One region of the Spirillospora sp. NPDC029432 genome, then DNA from elsewhere that is predicted to be linked to it. Evidence: riboswitches for the same ligand, from Rfam matches in the RefSeq annotation. Region 1 holds a riboswitch; the other holds the start of a gene.
What was found. Region 1 has a riboswitch for glycine ahead of gcvP (aminomethyl-transferring glycine dehydrogenase). Riboswitches for the same ligand answer to the same signal wherever they lie in the genome.
Positions count from the first base shown of each region.

Region 2: it holds a riboswitch for glycine, as region 1 does, so the genes downstream of both, gcvT (glycine cleavage system aminomethyltransferase GcvT) here and gcvP (aminomethyl-transferring glycine dehydrogenase) in region 1, are expected to answer to the same signal.

Region 1 covers NZ_JBEZWH010000059.1:3,401-12,084, reverse strand. The annotation lists gene AB0881_RS32365 (tetratricopeptide repeat protein) at 1-945, opposite strand, end outside; gene gcvP (aminomethyl-transferring glycine dehydrogenase) at 1,241-4,120, opposite strand; glycine riboswitch at 4,300-4,396, opposite strand; gene AB0881_RS32355 (flippase-like domain-containing protein) at 4,708-7,176, shown strand; gene AB0881_RS32350 (MerR family transcriptional regulator) at 7,226-7,834, opposite strand; gene AB0881_RS32345 (bifunctional nuclease family protein) at 8,131-8,601, opposite strand.
Region 2 covers NZ_JBEZWH010000030.1:45,431-54,114, forward strand. The annotation lists gene AB0881_RS23230 (PLP-dependent cysteine synthase family protein) at 1-782, shown strand, start outside; gene AB0881_RS23235 (site-2 protease family protein) at 847-2,142, opposite strand; glycine riboswitch at 2,271-2,366, shown strand; gene gcvT (glycine cleavage system aminomethyltransferase GcvT) at 2,542-3,663, shown strand; gene gcvH (glycine cleavage system protein GcvH) at 3,683-4,075, shown strand; gene glyA (serine hydroxymethyltransferase) at 4,078-5,334, shown strand; gene AB0881_RS23255 (L-serine ammonia-lyase) at 5,386-6,759, shown strand; gene AB0881_RS23260 (WD40 repeat domain-containing serine/threonine-protein kinase) at 6,811-8,684, shown strand, end outside.

The sequences.
Region 1 (8,684 bases):
CGCCAGCGCGGGCAGGCTGCCGTCGGACACCGCCTGCTCGACCACCGGCTCCCACCACAGGTCCGCGGGGTCGCCGCCGGGCGCGTCGTCCTCGTCGGCGGCGAAGTCGCGCCGCAGCCGGGCCCGGACCTGGGCGGCGACGCCCGGGTCGGCCAGCCCGCGCCGCCACACCTCGCGCGCCTCGGCGCCCCGGCCGCGCAGCGGCAGCGTGCGCGCCAGCAGCTCGGTCGCCAGCGGACCGACCTCGCCGTCGGCCGCCGCGCCGGCGTCGTTCAGCGCCGCCCCGAACGCGCCGATCGCCTGGTCGAGGTAGGCGATGCCCAGCGCCACGGCCAGCCGGGCGTGGGCGTACGGCGCCTTCTCCCGGTCGATGAGCTTCAGGCCCGCGTTCAGGATCCGCAGCGCTCGGGCCGCCTCGCCGCGCTCCAGCAGCCGCTGGGCGAGGTCGTGCGCGGCGACCGGGCCGTACTCGGCGTCGCCGGTCGCGACCGCCTCCTCCCAGTGGCCGCGGGCGGCCTCGAAGTCGCCGCCGTCGTCGGCCAGCCGGGCCAGCGCCAGCAGCGCCGGCGGCAGGTACGCCGGGGTGCCGAAGTCGACGACGACCCGCCACGCGGGCTCGGCCTCCGCGGGCTCGCCGGCCCGCTCGTGGGTGAGGGCGAGGTGGTACGCGGCGCGCGCGCCGTACTCGGGGTCGCCGGTCGCGATGGCGAGCCGGTCGGCCTCCCGGGCCGCCTCGACGTCGCCGCCGTCGTCGAGGACGACGGCCAGCCCGAGGGCGGCCTGGGCCCGGCAGGGGGTGTCGCCGAGGGCGAGCACCTCCCGGAAGAGCCCGGCGGCCCGGCCGGGGTCGCCCTCCTCGGCCAGCAGCCTGGCCTCCTCGCACAGCCGGGACGGATCGGCCGCCGCGCCGCCCGCCGCACCGGCCTTGTCCGGGGTCTCGCTCATGCTCCGCCTCTGGGGGTCGGGTCGGTGCCCCGAGCCTAAGCCTGTTCGAAGTGACGTCGGCCACCGCACGAGCGCGTCACCCGCCCGGTGAGGCGACGCCGGAGGCGGTCCTCACCGGGCGGGATCGCGAAGCGATGCGGCACTCGCACAGGCACGGTCACGGCGGCGAGCCGCCGTGGGCCGGGACTGCGGGGAACACAGCCTATCGGCGGCCGGCGCGCGCGTCCCGCGCCGACACCCGGAAAGGGGCGGCATGATCATTTCTGTTCGGTCACGCCGCCCCCGCGCGGGCGGATCAGTCCTCGAACGCCTCCGGCGGCGGGCAGGAGCAGACGAGGTTGCGGTCGCCGTGCGCCTGGTCGATCCGGCGCACCGGCGGCCAGTACTTGCCCTCCCGCAGGGCGGGCAGCGGGTAGGCCGCCTCCTCGCGGGTGTACGGGTGCTTCCAGTCCTCGGCGACCAGGCACGCGGCGGTGTGCGGGGCGTGCTTGAGCGGGTTGTCGTCGCGGTCGTACCCGCCGTCGGCGACCCGCTGGATCTCCCGGCGGATCTCGATCATCGCGTCGCAGAACCGGTCCAGCTCGGCCAGGTCCTCGCTCTCGGTCGGCTCGATCATCAGCGTGCCGGCCACCGGGAACGACAGCGTCGGCGCGTGGAAGCCGTAGTCGATCAGCCGCTTGGCGACGTCCTCGGCGGTGATCCCGGTCTCCTTGGTGATCTTCCGCAGGTCGGCGATGCACTCGTGCGCGACCAGGCCGTTGCGGCCGGTGTAGAGGATCGGGTAGTGCGGGCCGAGCCGGGCCGCCAGGTAGTTGGCGCCGATGATCGCGCCCTCGGTGGCGGCGCGCAGCCCGTCCGGGCCCATCATCGCGATGTACGCCCAGGAGATCGGCAGGATCCCGGCCGAGCCCCACGGCGCCGCCGAGATCGGCCCGACGCCGGTCTCCCCCGGACCGGCCTCCTCGCGCAGCGGGTGGCTGGGCAGGAACGGCGCCAGGTGCTCGCGCACGCCGATCGGGCCCACGCCGGGGCCGCCGCCGCCGTGCGGGATGCAGAACGTCTTGTGCAGGTTGAGGTGCGAGACGTCGGAGCCGAACTCGCCGGGCCGGGCCAGGCCGACCAGCGCGTTGAGGTTGGCGCCGTCCACGTACACCTGGCCGCCCGCCGCGTGCACGGACGCGCACACGTCCACGATCGTCTCCTCGAAGACGCCGTGCGTGGACGGGTACGTCACCATGATCGCCGACAGTGCGCCGCCGTGCTTCTCGATCTTGGCGTGCAGGTCGTCCAGGTCGATGTTGCCGCCGTCGTCGCACTTGACCACGACGACCTTCATCCCGGCCATCACGGCGCTGGCGGCGTTGGTCCCGTGCGCCGACGACGGGATCAGGCAGATGTTCCGGTGCCCCTCGCCGCGCGACTCGTGGTAGCCGCGGATGGCCAGCAGCCCGGCCAGCTCGCCCTGCGAGCCGGCGTTGGGCTGCACCGACACCTTCGCGTACCCGGTGATCTCGGCCAGCCGGTCCTCCAGCTCGCCGATCAGCTCCAGGTAGCCGGCGGCCTGCTCGACCGGCGCGAACGGGTGCACGTTCGCGAACTCCGGCCAGGTGATCGGCTCCATCTCGGCGGTGGCGTTCAGCTTCATCGTGCAGGACCCGAGCGGGATCATCGACCGGTCCAGCGCGATGTCCTTGTCCTGCAGCCGGCGCAGGTAGCGCAGCATCGCGGTCTCGCTGCGGTGCGCGTGGAAGACCGGGTGGGTCAGGTACGGGCTCTCGCGCCGCAGCGCGTCCGGGAAGCCCTGGGGGAGCTCGCCGGCCTCGGCGGGGGCGGCGCCGAACGACTCCAGGACGGCCGCGACGTGCTCGGGCAGCGTGGTCTCGTCGCAGGCGATCGCGACATGGTCGGCGTCGACCGGGCGCAGGTTGATCCCGCGCTCCCGGGCGGCCCGCACGATCCCGTCCGCGCGGCCGGGCACCCGGGCCAGCACGGTGTCGAAGAACGACCCGTGCACGACCTCGATCCCGGCGCCGCGCAGCCCGGCGGCGATCTCGGCGGCCCGGCGGTGCGCGCGCTGGGCGATCGCGGCCAGCCCCTCGGGGCCGTGGTAGACGGCGTACATGGCGGCCATCACCGCCAGCAGGACCTGGGCGGTGCAGATGTTGCTGGTGGCCTTCTCGCGGCGGATGTGCTGCTCGCGGGTCTGCAGCGCCAGCCGGTACGCGGCGGCGCCGTCGGCGTCGACCGAGACGCCCACGAGCCGGCCGGGCAGCTGCCGCTGGAGGCCCTCGCGGACCGCGATGTAGCCGGCGTGCGGGCCGCCGAAGCCGTACGGGACGCCGAACCGCTGCGCCGAGCCCACCACGATGTCGGCGCCGGACTCGCCGGGCGGCCGCAGCAGGGTGAGGGCCAGCAGGTCGGCCGCGACGACCACCTGGGCGCCGCGCTCGTGCGCCTGGGCGCTGACGGGCGCCAGGTCGCGCACCGCGCCGGAGGCACCGGGGTACTGGAGCAGGACGCCGAAGAAGTCGCCCTCGGGCAGCCCGCCGGACAGGTCGGCGGTCACGACCTCGATGCCCAGCGGCACCGCGCGGGTCCTGATCACCTCGATGGTCTGCGGCAGCGCGTCGGCGTCCACCAGGAAGGTGCCCGGGTCCTTCCGCTTGGACGCCCGGTGCGCCAGCGTCATCGCCTCGGCGGCGGCCGTGCCCTCGTCCAGCATCGAGGCGTTCGCGACCGGCAGCCCCGTCAGGTCGCTCACCACGGTCTGGAAGTTCAGCAGCGCCTCGAGCCGGCCCTGGGAGATCTCCGGCTGGTACGGGGTGTACGCGGTGTACCAGCCCGGGTTCTCCAGCACGTTGCGCATGATCACCCCCGGCGTGATCGTGCCGTGGTAGCCCAACCCGATCATCGAGGTCAGCACGGTGTTGCGGGACGCCAGCTCGCGCAGCCGGTCCAGCGCGGCGGTCTCGCTCAGCGCGGGCGGCAGGTCCAGCGGCCGGGCGGTGCGGATCGCGGCCGGGACCGCGTCGTCGAGCAGGGCCTCGGCGCCGGAGTAGCCGATGGCCGCCAGCATCCGGGCATGGTCGTCGGGCGCCGGGCCGATGTGCCGGTCGGCGAACGCGGACCGGGGATGCTGCGGCGACGCCACGGGGGCGAAGTACTGGGCGGTCATCTGGGGAGCCTCCTGGGCTGCTGAGGTCGCTCAGGGCCACCGGCGGCCCGTGCGGGGCCGACGGCCGGTCTCCCCCTCTGTCATCGGCACCTGAGAGATTCGCCCGCGGTACGGGGTTTCCCCTTCGGTGAGGCCCGCACCCCTCATCGAGGGAGCCCGCGCCTGCTTTCCAGAGGTGCCTCGCCCGAGCGGTCCTTTTGCCTGAGAGGTTCCGGGGAGGGTTGCCCCTTCGGCGCCCCGCGCTGGTTTGCGCGGGAACTCTCCCGCCCAGGGTCGACGGCGTTCCTTCTGGAACTGTATCCAATCCACCGCGGAAACGATCGCCGCGGGGCCGCCGGAGGAGCGCGCACGCCGATCACCCGCGCGCCGACCAGTGATCGCGCGGGCGTGCCCGGCCAGTACGATACCCAAAGCCCGCGGGAATACCGGGGGGCATGGGGGCCGACGGGGGCCGGAAGGGTACAGATGTCCGTGAACGTGCGATTCTCCGTGAACGTGCGATCGGACCGGCCGGGCGCCGCACCCGGTGACGCGCCGGCGGCCCAGGGACGCTGATCGAAGTGACGGATCCGGACGGTGGCGAGGGCGTGACGCAGACTCGCGACGAGCGGGTGCGGCCCAGCACGGCCGCGGTGACCACCGTGCCCGTCGACGAGCCCGACCGGCCCGACCGGATCCGGCGCCCCTCCGACGCGATCCGGTTCGCCGCCTCGGTCGCCGGGCTCGCGGCGGTGATGCTGCTCGTCTCGTTCGCCCAGCAGACCACGCACGGGCTGCAGAACGACGTGTTCGAGGTCACCGCGCACGCCCCGCACTTCCTGCTGACGCTGGCCACGCTGGTCTCCAGCTTCGGGGTGCTGGCCGTCCCGGTCGCGTTCGCCGTCGAGCGGCTGTTCCGCAAGGACGGGACGCGCGTGGCGATCGCGCTGCTGGCCGCCGTGATCGCGTTCGTGATCACCGTGCTGCTGGACGACCTGCGGGTGGCCACCGCGCCCGGCGGGGTGCTGGACTCGCTGATCTGGGGCGGCACCGACACCGCCCCGGTGCACACCGACATCGCGCCGGTGATCGCGTTCGTCAGCGCGGTCGGGATGGCCGGCCGGACCCGCTGGCAGGCCGCCACCTGGACGATGATCGGGCTGGTCGCGCTGACCGGCCTCGCCGCCGCGTACGCGTCGGTGTCGGCGCTGGCGGCCACCTACTTCCTAGGACGCGCGATCGGCCACGGCACGCTCTACGCGGTCGGCACGCCCAACCCGCGGCCGCCCGGGCCGGCCGTGATGGCCGCGCTGGAACGGCTAGGGCTGCGGCCCGTGCGGGCCCGGCAGCTGCCCGGCGAGGCCGACGAGGTCCGCCGGTACGGCGTCGAGATCGCCCGCTCCCCCGGCGCCGTCCCCACCGACGGCACCGGGACGGCGCTGCCGGACGGCGGCTGGCAGCTGGAGGTCGGGGTCCTGGACCGCGACCTGCAGACCGCCGGGCTGCTGTACCGGGTGTGGCGGCTGGTCCGGCTGCGCGAGGCCTCGCCCCGCCGCCCCGTCCGCTCGCTGCGCCGCTCGCTGGAGCAGGAGTCGCTGATGGCGTACGCCGTGGACGCGGCGGGCGTGCGCACGCCCCGGCTGGTGGGAACGTGCGAGGTGGGCACCGAGGCCGCGCTGATGGCCTACGAGCACGTCCCCGGGACCCGGCTGGACGACCTGCCCGACGAGGAGCTCACCGACGGGCTCCTCGCCGCCGTCTGGGAGCAGCTGAAGCGGCTCCAGTCGGGCCGGCTGGCGCACCGCAGGCTGGAGGGCAAGGCGATCCTGGTCTCGTCCGGGGGGCGGCCGTACCTGACCGGGCTGAACTCGGGCGAGATCGCGGTCGGCGACCTGGCGCTGCGCCTGGACCTGGCCCAGCTGCTCACCACGCTGGCGCTGCGGGTCGGCCCCGAGCGCGCGGTCCGCACCGCCGCCGAGGTCCTCGGCGAGCAGGCGCTGGCGAGCGCGGTGCCGCTGCTGCAGCGGGTCGCGCTCTCCCGCGACACCCGGGCGATGCTGCGCCACGACCGCGACCTGCTCACCCGCATCCGGGAGCAGATCGTCGGGCTGGAGCCGGAGAGCGAGGCGCCGCCGCCGGTGCGGCTGGAGCGGTTCCGGCCCCGGACGATCTTCAGCATCGTCGCGCTGTCCGTGGCCGCCTACATCGTCGTCCCGCAGCTGAGCAGCGTCGACCCGATCCAGCTGGTGGCCGGGGCCGAGTGGTGGTGGGTCGGGCTCGCGCTGGCGGCGGCCGCGCTCACGTACCTGGCCGCCGCGTTCATGCTGATGGGCTTCGTCCCGGAACGGCTGCCGCTGGGCCGCACCGTGCTCGTGCAGGTCGCCGCCTCGTTCGTGAAGCTGGTGGCGCCCGCGGCGGTCAGCGGGGTCGCGCTCAACACCCGCTACCTGCAGCGCTCGGGCGTGCGGCCGGGGCCCGCGGTGGCGAGCGTGGGCGCGTCGCAGCTGATGGGCATGGTCATGCACATCCTGCTGCTGATCGTCTTCGGGTTCGTCACCGGGTCGACCGGCAACGCCACCCGCGACCTGGCGCCGTCGCGGACCGTGGTGATCGTGCTGCTGGCGCTGGCGGTGCTGGCCGGGGTCGCGCTGACGATCCCGCGGGTCCGCCGGATCGTCACCGGCCGGCTCAAGAGCATGTTCTCCGGGGTCGTCCCGCGGCTGGTGGACGTGCTGCAGTCGCCCCGCAAGATCCTCACCGGGCTGGGCGGGACGCTGCTGCTCACCGTGGGCTTCGTGGTCTGCCTGGACGCCTCGATCCGGGCGTTCGGCGGCTCGCTGCCGTGGACGGCGGTCGTGGTCGTCTTCCTGACCGCGAACGCGGTCGGCTCGGCCGCGCCCACCCCCGGCGGACTGGGCGCCGTCGAGACGGCCCTGACGGTGGCGCTGACGATCTCCGGCCTGACCGCCGAGACCGCGACCTCGGCGGTGCTGCTGTTCCGGCTGCTGACGCTGTGGCTGCCGGTGCTGCCGGGCTGGGGGGCGTTCGCCTACCTCCAGCGCAAGGAGGCGATCTAGCGCCTAGGCGCGCTCTCCGCGCTCCGGGCCTTCCGGGCCGGGGGGCGGGTCAGCCCGTCCTGCGGGCGCGGCGCCGGTGCGCGAGCTCGTCGTGCGGGTGCTCACCGGCCTCGTCCTCGTCGTCGGTGGCCGCGCGTTCAGCGGGGAGCTCGGCGAGGCTCCCCTCCACCTCCTGCCAGACACGGCCCAGCGCGATGCCGAAGACACCCTGGCCGCCCTGCAGCAGATCCACGACCTCGTCGGCCGAGGTGCACTCGTACACGCTCACGCCGTCGCTCATCAGCGTGATCTGCGCGAGGTCCCGGACGCCGCGGTCGCGCAGGTGGCTGACCGCGGTGCGGATCTGCTGGAGGGAGACACCGGTGTCGAGTAGGCGCTTGACGACCTTGAGGACGAGGATGTCGCGGAAGCTGTAGAGGCGCTGGCTGCCCGAGCCGTGCGCGGCGCGGACGCTGGGCTCCACCAGGCCGGTGCGGGCCCAGTAGTCCAGCTGGCGGTAGGTGATCCCCGCGGCGGCGCAGGCCGTGGGCCCGCGGTAGCCGACGTTCTCGGGCGGTGCGGACACCTCGGTGTCGAAGAGCAGGCCCTGCTCCCCGGCACGCCGAGACGCCACCTGCCTCTCGGGGGTCGCCTTGCCCTCGCCGCTGCTCACCGCCACGCGGACCTCCGGCTTCTATCAGCCCGCGGGGCTTCGTCAAGGGGGTTTGACGAATTACACCACGGGTGTTCCACCAGCACGGTAGGTGCCGGTCAGGGTGTGGTCAACGTTCACCGTCGGCGCGTCGCATGCCCGGATGAACCGGCTTCACGTGGGCAAACTGCGCACCGGGCGCCCACTTGGACTCCTTTCCCCCGGGGACGCGCCGGAAACGGCCGCGCCGCGGGTGCCGTGAAGCCGCCCGCGGACCTGCGCCGACCCGTGCGGCGATCGGCCGGAGCCCGCCCGCCGCCGGCTCAGCCGGCCCGGCCGAAGTCCTCGGGCGAGATCGTGTCGAGGAACTCGCGGAACTTCTCGACCTCGTCCTCCTGCTCGTCGGGGATCGCGACCCCGGCCTCCTCCAGCACGTCCTCGCTGGCGAAGATGGTGGCGCCGGTGCGCAGCGCCAGCGCGATCGAGTCCGACGGCCGGGCGCTCACCTCCACGCCGTTGGAGAACACCAGATCGGCGAAGAAGATCCCCTCGCGCAGCGCGGTGATGTTGACCGTGCGCAGCTGCACCCCGAGGGCGTCCAGCACGTCGCGGAACAGATCGTGGGTGAGCGGGCGGGCCGGCAGCACCCCCTGCTGGGCGAAGGCGATCGCGGTGGCCTCCACCGCCCCGATCCAGATCGGGAGATAGCGGTCGCCCTCCGTCTCCTTCAACAGGACGATCGGCTGATTGGAGGGCATCTCGACCCGTACGCCGACGACCTCCATCTGCTTCACTGCGGCTCCCTGCTGCTGGTCCTCGCTCGTCTGGTCACCCGTGCCCGGATCGATCCCCGACCGAACCCTCTAGCCAAACTACA
Region 2 (8,684 bases), on a different contig from region 1:
CGTTCGTGGCCGTGATGCCCGAGCGCACCAGCCCGGAGAAGATCGAGCTGATCGAGTTCTACGGCGGCCGCTGCCATCTGGTGGCCGACCCGACCGCGATCTACGCCGAGTCGCGGCGGCTGGCCCGCGAGTGCAACGGGCACTTCATGGACCAGTTCACCTACGCCGAGCGGGCCACCGACTGGCGCGGCAACAACAACATCGCCGAGTCGATCTTCGAGCAGCTGCGGCTGGAGCGCTTCCCCGAGCCGTCCTGGATCGTCGTCGGGGCCGGTACGGGCGGCACGTCCGCCACGATCGGCCGGTACGCGCGGTACCGGCGCTTCCAGACCCGGGTGGCCGTCGTCGACCCGGAGGGCTCGGCGTTCTACGGCGCGTTCCAGGACGGCGACGCCACCCGCACGGCGGCGGGCTCCCGGATCGAGGGCATCGGGCGGCCGCGCGTCGAGCCGTCGTTCCTGCCCACCGTGATCGACCGGATGATCCGGGTGCCGGACGCCGCGTCGATCGCCGCGATGCGCTGGACCCGCGCGGTGACCGGCCGGAACGTGGGCGGCTCGACCGGCACCAACCTGTGGGGCGCGGCCGGGCTGATCGCGGAGATGCGGGCGCGCGGCGAGCGCGGCAGCGTGGTCACGCTGATCTGCGACGGCGCCGAGCGGTACGCGCACACCTACTGCTCGGACGCCTGGCTGGCCGGGCAGGGCATCGAGATCGGGCCGTACGTGAAGGCGCTGGAGCACTTCCTGGCAACGGGCGAGGCGCCCACCGTGCCGTCCTGAACGGGGCCGTCCTGAGCCGAGCCCTCCTGAGCGGGGCCGTCCTGAGCGCGCTGCCGGCGCGACGCTAACCCGCGCCGAACCGGATCGGGTTGACCAGGTCGGCGTAGATCAGCAGCCCGCCCATGACGATCAGCACCACCGCCATCACGTACGTGACGGGCAGCGCCTTGGCGACGTCCACGTACCCGGGGTCGGGGCGGCCGAACAGCCGGGCGAAGAACTTCTTGATCGCCTCCAGCAGCGCCCCGGCCATGTGCCCGCCGTCCAGCGGCAGCAGCGGGATCAGGTTGAACAGCCCGACCGCCAGGTTGAGCGAGCCGAGCAGCAGGATGAACATCTCGACCTTGTCGAGCACCGGCTGCGGGGACGCGGCGATCTCGCCGCCGAGCCGGCTGACGCCGACGACGCCGATCGGCCCGTTCGGGTCGCGCTTCTCGCCGCCGAACGCGGCCTCCCAGACGCCGACCATCTTCTGCGGCAGCCGGATCAGCGCCCCGGCGGTGTGCGCGGTCAGCTCGGCCATGTGGTCGGCAACCGCGACCGGGCCCTTGCGCTCCCGCTCCTGGAGCGGGGTGATGCCGAGGAACCCGACGGTGACGACCTTGTCGTTGTCCTCCAGGTCGTACATCTTGTTACTGGCGATGGGCACCTGGAGCGGGATGGTCTTGCCGGCCCGCTCGACCTCCATGGCGACCGTCCGGCCGCCGGAGTCGCGGATCATGGCCTGGAGCTCGGAGTACTCGCCGACCTTCTTGCCGCCGAAGGAGACGATGCGGTCGCCGGGCTTGAGGCCCACCGCGGCGGCCGGGGTCGGGGTGTAGCCCTGCGGGCAGTCGGTGAGCTTGGAGTTCGCCGGGATGGCGCACTTCTCGACCGTGGAGATCACCGGCTGCGGGGTGAGGGTGCCGATGCCCATCAGCAGGATCGCGAAGAAGATCACCGCCAGCAGCAGGTTCATCGCGGGGCCGGCGAACATGATCGTGAGCTTCTGCCACCACTTCTTGGCGTAGAAGACGCGGTCCTCGTCGCCCGGCCGCACCTCCTCCAGCGCCGCGCCCCGGGCCGACTCGATCAGCCCCTGCCACGGGCCCGTGCTGATCTGCCGCACCTGGCCGGAGGCGTCCCCCTTGCGCGGCGGCAGCATCCCGATCATCCGGATGTAGCCGCCGAGCGGGATCCACTTGATGCCGTACTCGGTCTCGCCCTTGTGCCGCGACCACAGCGTCGGCCCGAAGCCGACCATGAACTGCGTGGTGCGCACCCGGAACAGTTTCGCGAACGAGAAGTGCCCCAGCTCGTGCAGGGCGATCGACGCCATCAGGCCGAAGAACAGGATCAAGACTCCCGCCAGCCAGCCCATGCGTGCCCCGTTCCTCGACGATCTCGGACGACCTGTCAAGGGTACGTGATACGCGGTAGGCGCGACCGCGTACCGATCCACACACATGGCCCCGGACCGGACGGCGCTGCTAGCCTGGCGGCAGCCGCTGATCCCGTGCGGGAGAGTCCCTGGCAGCCGGTCAGGGACGCCGAAGGAGCAACTCCTCCCCGGAACCTCTCAGGCCCACGGACCGCACGGACCAGGCGACCTCTGGAAAGCGGGGACGCGCCCCACGGGAGCCGTCCCCCGCCGAAGGTGAAAGCCCTCCCCCGGGACGGGTGAAGCTCTCAGGCGCCGATGACAGAGGGGGAGGCCCAGACCACGCCCGGTGCGGGTGGGACGATTGACCCACGCGCCCGCGACGAAGGAGCCGACCCCGTGCCCGCCGAGAACACCGACACCACCGGAACACCGCCAGGACCGCCGCCCAGGACGACCCCGCTGTACGAGGTGCACCGGGAGCTCGGCGCCAACCTGGTCGACTTCGCCGGCTACCTGATGCCGCTGCGCTACGCGAGCGAGACCGCCGAGCACCGCGCGGTCCGCACCGGCGCGGGGCTGTTCGACCTGTCCCACATGGGCGAGATCTTCCTGGACGGGCCCGGGGCGGGCGCCGCGCTGGACTACGCCCTGGTCGGCAACCTGTCGCCGATGGCCGTCGGCAAGGCCCGCTACACGATGATTTGCGCGCCGGACGGCGGGGTGCTGGACGACCTGATCGTGTACCGGCTGGCCGACGAGACGTTCATGGTGGTCGCCAACGCCGCCAACGCCGCGGTCGTCCTGGACGCCCTCGCCGAGCGGGCGGCCGGCTTCGAGGCGCGGGTGACCGACCGGTCCGCCGACTACGCCCTGATCGCCCTCCAGGGGCCCGAGGCGCAGGGCATCCTGGCCCGCTTCACCGGCGCGCCGCTGCCCGACCTGAAGTACTACGCGATCACCGCCGACGAGGTCGCGGGCGTGGACGCGCTCATCGCCCGTACCGGCTACACGGGCGAGGACGGCTTCGAGCTGTTCGTGGACGCCGCCGACGCCGTCCGGCTCTGGCGGGAGCTGGCCGCCGTCGAGGGCGTCGTCCCGGCCGGGCTCTCGGCGCGCGACACGCTCCGCCTCGAAGCGGGCATGCCCCTGTACGGCAACGAGCTGACGGCCGAGACCACCCCGTACGAGGCGGGCCTCGGCCGGGTCGTCAAGCTGGACAAGCCCGGCGATTTCGTGGGCAAGGCCACGCTGGCCGCGCAGGCGCAGACCCCGCCAGGCCGTAGGCTCGTGGGGCTGGTCGCGCGCGGCCGCCGCGCGCCCCGCAAGGGGTACGAGGTGGTCACGTCCGACGGCACGCCGTGCGGGGTGGTGACGAGCGGCGCCCCGTCGCCCACACTGGGCAGGCCGATCGCCATGGCGTACGTCGACTGCACGGTGTCCGGCGAGCTGGCCGTGGACGTCCGCGGCAGGCGCGAGCCGGTCGACGTGGTCGATCTGCCCTTCTACAAGCGTTCCTGAGATCTGGAGAGAAAGCATCGTGAGCGTTCCGGAGCAGCTCCGCTACAGCGAGGAGCACGAATGGGTGTCGGGCCTCGGTGAGGACGGCGACGGCATCGTGACCGTCGGCATCACCGCGCACGCCGCCGACGCCCTCGGCGAGATCGTCTTCCTCGAGCTGCAGCCCGGCGAGGGCGACACGGTCGAGGCCGGCGAGCCGTGCGGCGAGGTGGAGTCCACCAAGTCCGTCAGCGAGCTCTACTCCCCCGTCAGCGGCGAGATCACCGCGGTCAACACCGCCGTGGTCGACGAGCCCAAGGTCATCAACGACGACCCGTACGGCGAGGGCTGGATCTTCAAGGTCCGGATCTCCGAGGAGCCGGGCGACCTGCTGGACTCGGCGGCGTACGCCAAGCTGACCGAGGAGGGCTGACCGTGGGCCTGTACGACTCGCTGGCCGCCGCCGACCCCGAGGTCGCGAAGGCGGTGGCCGCCGAGCTGGACCGGCAGCAGTCCACGCTCGAGATGATCGCCTCCGAGAACTTCGCCCCGGTGTCGGTGCTGGAGGCGCAGGGCTCGGTCCTGACCAACAAGTACGCCGAGGGCTACCCGGGCCGCCGCTACTACGGCGGCTGCGAGTTCGTCGACGTCACCGAGCAGCTGGCCATCGACCGCGCCAAGGAGCTGTTCGGCGCGGAGCACGCGAACGTCCAGCCGCACTCGGGCGCGCAGGCCAACACGGCCGTCTACTTCGCGCTGCTCCAGCCGGGCGACACGATCCTCGGCCTGGACCTGGCGCACGGCGGGCACCTCACGCACGGCATGCGGCTCAACTACTCCGGCAAGATGCTGAACGTGGTCGCGTACCACGTCCACCCGGAGACCGGCCTGGTCGACATGGACGAGGTCGCCGCGCTGGCCGCCGAGCACCGGCCCAAGATGATCGTGGCGGGCTGGTCGGCGTACCCGCGGCAGCTGGACTTCGCGGCGTTCCGCGAGATCGCCGACTCGGTGGGCGCGCTGCTCATGGTGGACATGGCGCACTTCGCCGGGCTGGTCGCGGCGGGGCTGCACCCCTCGCCCGTCCCGCACGCCGACATCGTCACCACCACCACGCACAAGACGCTCGGCGGGCCGCGCGGCGGGCTGATCCTGGCCCGCGAGGAGTACGGCAAGAAGATCAACTCCGCGGTGTTCCCCGGCATGCAGGGCGGCCCGCTGGAGCACGTGATCGCCGCCAAGGCGGTCGCGCTGAAGATCGCCGCGTCCGGCGAGTTCAGGGAGCGGCAGGCCCGTACCGTCGAGGGCGCGAAGATCCTCGCCGAGCGGCTCACCGCCGAGGACTCCGCCAAGGCCGGCGTCAAGGTCCTCACCGGCGGCACCGACGTGCACCTCGTCCTGGTCGACCTGGTCGACTCCGAGCTGACCGGCCGGGACGCCGAGGACCGGCTGCACGGGATCGGCATCACCGTCAACCGGAACGCGGTCCCCAACGACCCGCGCCCGCCGATGGTCACCTCCGGCCTGCGGATCGGCACGCCCGCCCTGGCCACCCGCGGCTTCACCGCCGCGGACTTCGCCGAGGTGTCCGACGTCATCGCCCTGGCGCTGCAGCCGTCGTTCGACAAGGACGCCCTGGCCACCCGCGTCAAGGCCCTCTCCGACAAGCACCCTCTCTACCCCGGCCTGTAGGGGTTCCCCGCCCCCTTCGCGACGGCGCGGAGGGGGCGCCGAGGAGGATTCATGGCGATCAGCGTTTTCGACCTCTTCAAAATCGGCATCGGCCCCTCCTCCTCGCACACCGGCGGGCCGATGGCGGCCGCCCACCGCTTCGCGCGCGGCCTGCACCGCGACGGGCTGCTGGAGAAGACCGCGTCCGTCCGGGCGGTCCTGTACGGCTCGCTCGGCCTGACCGGCAAGGGGCACGGCAGCGACAAGGCCGTCATCCTCGGCCTGGAGGGCGACAAGCCCGAGCGCGTGGACGTCGACACCGTCGACGCCCGCCTGGAGAAGATCCGTTCCGCCGGGGCGCTGCGGCTCTTCGGCTCGCACGACATCCCGTTCGTGGTGGGCGAGCACCTGGTCTTCGAGCGCAAGGAGTCGCTGCCCGGCCACCCCAACGGGATGCGCTTCACCGCGTACACCGCCGCCGGCGACGAGCTCCGCTCCAAGGTCTACTACTCGGTCGGCGGCGGCTTCATCCTGGACGAGAACGCCGCCGGCGCCGACCGGATCAAGCCGGACGACACCGTCCTGCCGTACCCGTTCGACACCGCCGCCGAACTGCTCGACCACTGCCGCGAGACCGGACTGTCGATCTCGGCGCTGATGCTGGAGAACGAGCGGGCGTTCGGCCGCACCGCCGAGGAGATCCGCGGCGGCCTGGTCGACCTGTGGCGGGTCATGCGCTCGTGCGTCGACCGCGGCTGCACCCGCGAGGGCCTGCTCCCCGGCGGCCTCAAGGTCCGCCGCCGGGCGCCGCAGCTGCACCGCCGCCTCCTCACCGAGGACGGCACCGACCCGCTGCACGCCATGGACTGGGTCACCCTCTTCGCCCTCGCCGTGAACGAGGAGAACGCCGCCGGCGGCCGCATCGTCACCGCCCCCACCAACGGAGCGGCGGGCATCATCCCGGCCGTCCTGCACTACTACGCGAAGTTCGTCCCGAACGCCTCCGACGACGGCGCGGTCCGCTTCCTCCTCACCGCCGGGGCGATCGGCGCCCTGTTCAAGCAGAACGCCTCCATCTCCGGCGCCGAGGTCGGCTGCCAGGGCGAGGTCGGCTCCGCCTGCTCCATGGCCGCCGCCGGCCTCACCGAGGTCCTCGGCGGCACCCCCGAGCAGGTGGAGAACGCCGCCGAGATCGGCATCGAGCACAACCTGGGCCTGACCTGCGACCCCGTCGGCGGCCTCGTCCAGGTCCCGTGCATCGAGCGCAACGCGGTCGGCGCCGTCAAGGCCATCACCGCGACCCGCATCGCGCTGCGCGGCGACGGCCGCCACTTCGTCTCCCTGGACCGGGCCGTCAAGACGATGAAGGACACCGGCCGCGACATGCTCGACAAGTACAAGGAGACGTCCCGGGGCGGCCTCGCCGTCAACGTCATCGAGTGCTGACGATCGGGTGAACCGGGCCGTGCGCCCCGCTGCCAACTCGCGGGGCGCGCCGTGCGTCTGAAGGTCGGGAAGATCAACACCCGGCCCCCCGAGAGGAACGCCATGGCCGCCTCGCCGCTCGTCCCCGGAGACCCGCGCCAGCTCGGCGGCTACTGGCTCGCGGGCCGGCTCGGCGCCGGCGGCCAGGGCGTGGTGTACGAGGCGTACGGCCCGGCGGGCGACCGCGTCGCGGTGAAGGCGCTGCACGGCGAGTTCGTCGAGGAGCGGCGGCGCGGCATGCTCGCCAAGGAGGTCGAGGCGGCCCGGCGGGTGGCGGCGTTCTGCACCGCCCGGATCCTGGACGCCGACCTCGAGGCGGACCTCCCGTACGTGGTCAGCGAGTTCGTCCCCGGTCCCGACCTCCAGCGGGCCGTCGAGCACGGCGGCCCGTACGGCGCGGACGCCCTGGAGCGGCTGGCGGTCGCGGTGGCGACGGCGCTGGCGGCGATCCACCGGGCCGGCGTCGTCCACCGGGACCTGAAACCGGCGAACGTGCTGCTCGGGCCGGACGGTCCCCGGGTGATCGACTTCGGGCTCGCCCGGACCGAGGACATGACCCGCAGCCGGACGGGCGTGAAGGGCACTCCCCGCTACATGGCTCCGGAGGCGTTCGGGCAGGAGCCCGTGGGGGCGGCGGCGGACGTGTGGGCGTGGGGCGCGGTGGTGCTGTTCACCGCGCTCGGACGCGCCCCGTTCGACGGCGGCAATCTCGCGGCCGTGATGAACGCCGTCCTGCACCGCCGTCCTGACCTGGACGTGCTGCCGGAGTCGCTGCGCCCGATCGTGGCGGCGGCGCTGTCCCGCGACCCGAAGGAGCGGCCGTCGTCGCAGCAGGTGCTGATGGCGCTGCTGGACGGCGGTACGGAGACGGCGGCGCTGCTGGCGGCGGGCAGCGAGGCGGCGGCCGGTGCCGCCCCGGCGGGCGAGGCGCCCCAGCCCACGCTCGGGGACGCCGCGGAGTCGGTCTACGCGCGGCTCGACCCGGTGGCGCAGGAGGCCGTACCGCGCGTACTGCTGCGGATGGTGCTGCCCGGCGAGGGCGCCGACGACACCCTGCGGCGCGCACCGGCCGCCGACTTCGCGGGCGACGACGCGGCCGGCCGGGTCATCGGGGCGTTCACCGCGGCCGGCCTGCTGACCAGGGACGGCGGCATGGTGGCGATCGCGAACGCCGCGCTGCTGCGGGCGTGGCCGAGGCTGCGCGCGTGGGTGGACGCCGAACGCGGCGGTCTGGCCGTCCACCAGTCGCTCGCCGAGGCGGCGCGGACCTGGGCGGACGGCGGCCGCCGCAGCGGCGACCTGTACCAGGGGACGCGGCTGCGCCGCGCGCTCGACTGGGCCGCCACCGGCCGCACGTACCTGGTGCTGAACGCGGCCGAACGGGCGTTCCTGGACGCCGGTTCCGCGCTGGCCCGCCGCCGCGTCCGGCTGCGCGGCCTGCTCACCGGCGTGCTGGCGGTCCTCCTCATCGTGGCCGTCACCGCCGTGGTCATCGTCTTCGACCAGCGGCGGACGGTGACGCTCCAGCGCGACGAGGCGGTCGGCGCGCGGCTGGCCGACCGTTCGGCTCAACTCCGCGACTCCGATCCGCTGCTCGGACGGCGGCTGGCGCTCGCGGCGGCGGACCTGACGGGCGGCGAAGAGGCCCATCGCGCGCTGGTGGCCGCCCGCTACCAGGGACAGCGGGACGTCTGGCTGCCGCCGGGCCGGCAGTCGTCCGACACCGATCTGTCGCTCGGCCACGACGGCGAGGTCGTGATCGGCAGGACCTCGGACCGCGTCGTCCTGTGGGACGCCGGCACGCACCGGCGGATCGGCACGTTCGGGGCGCGGCTGCACTCGCACGTCGCGCTCGGCCCCGACCGGCGGCTGGCCGCCGCCCGGGA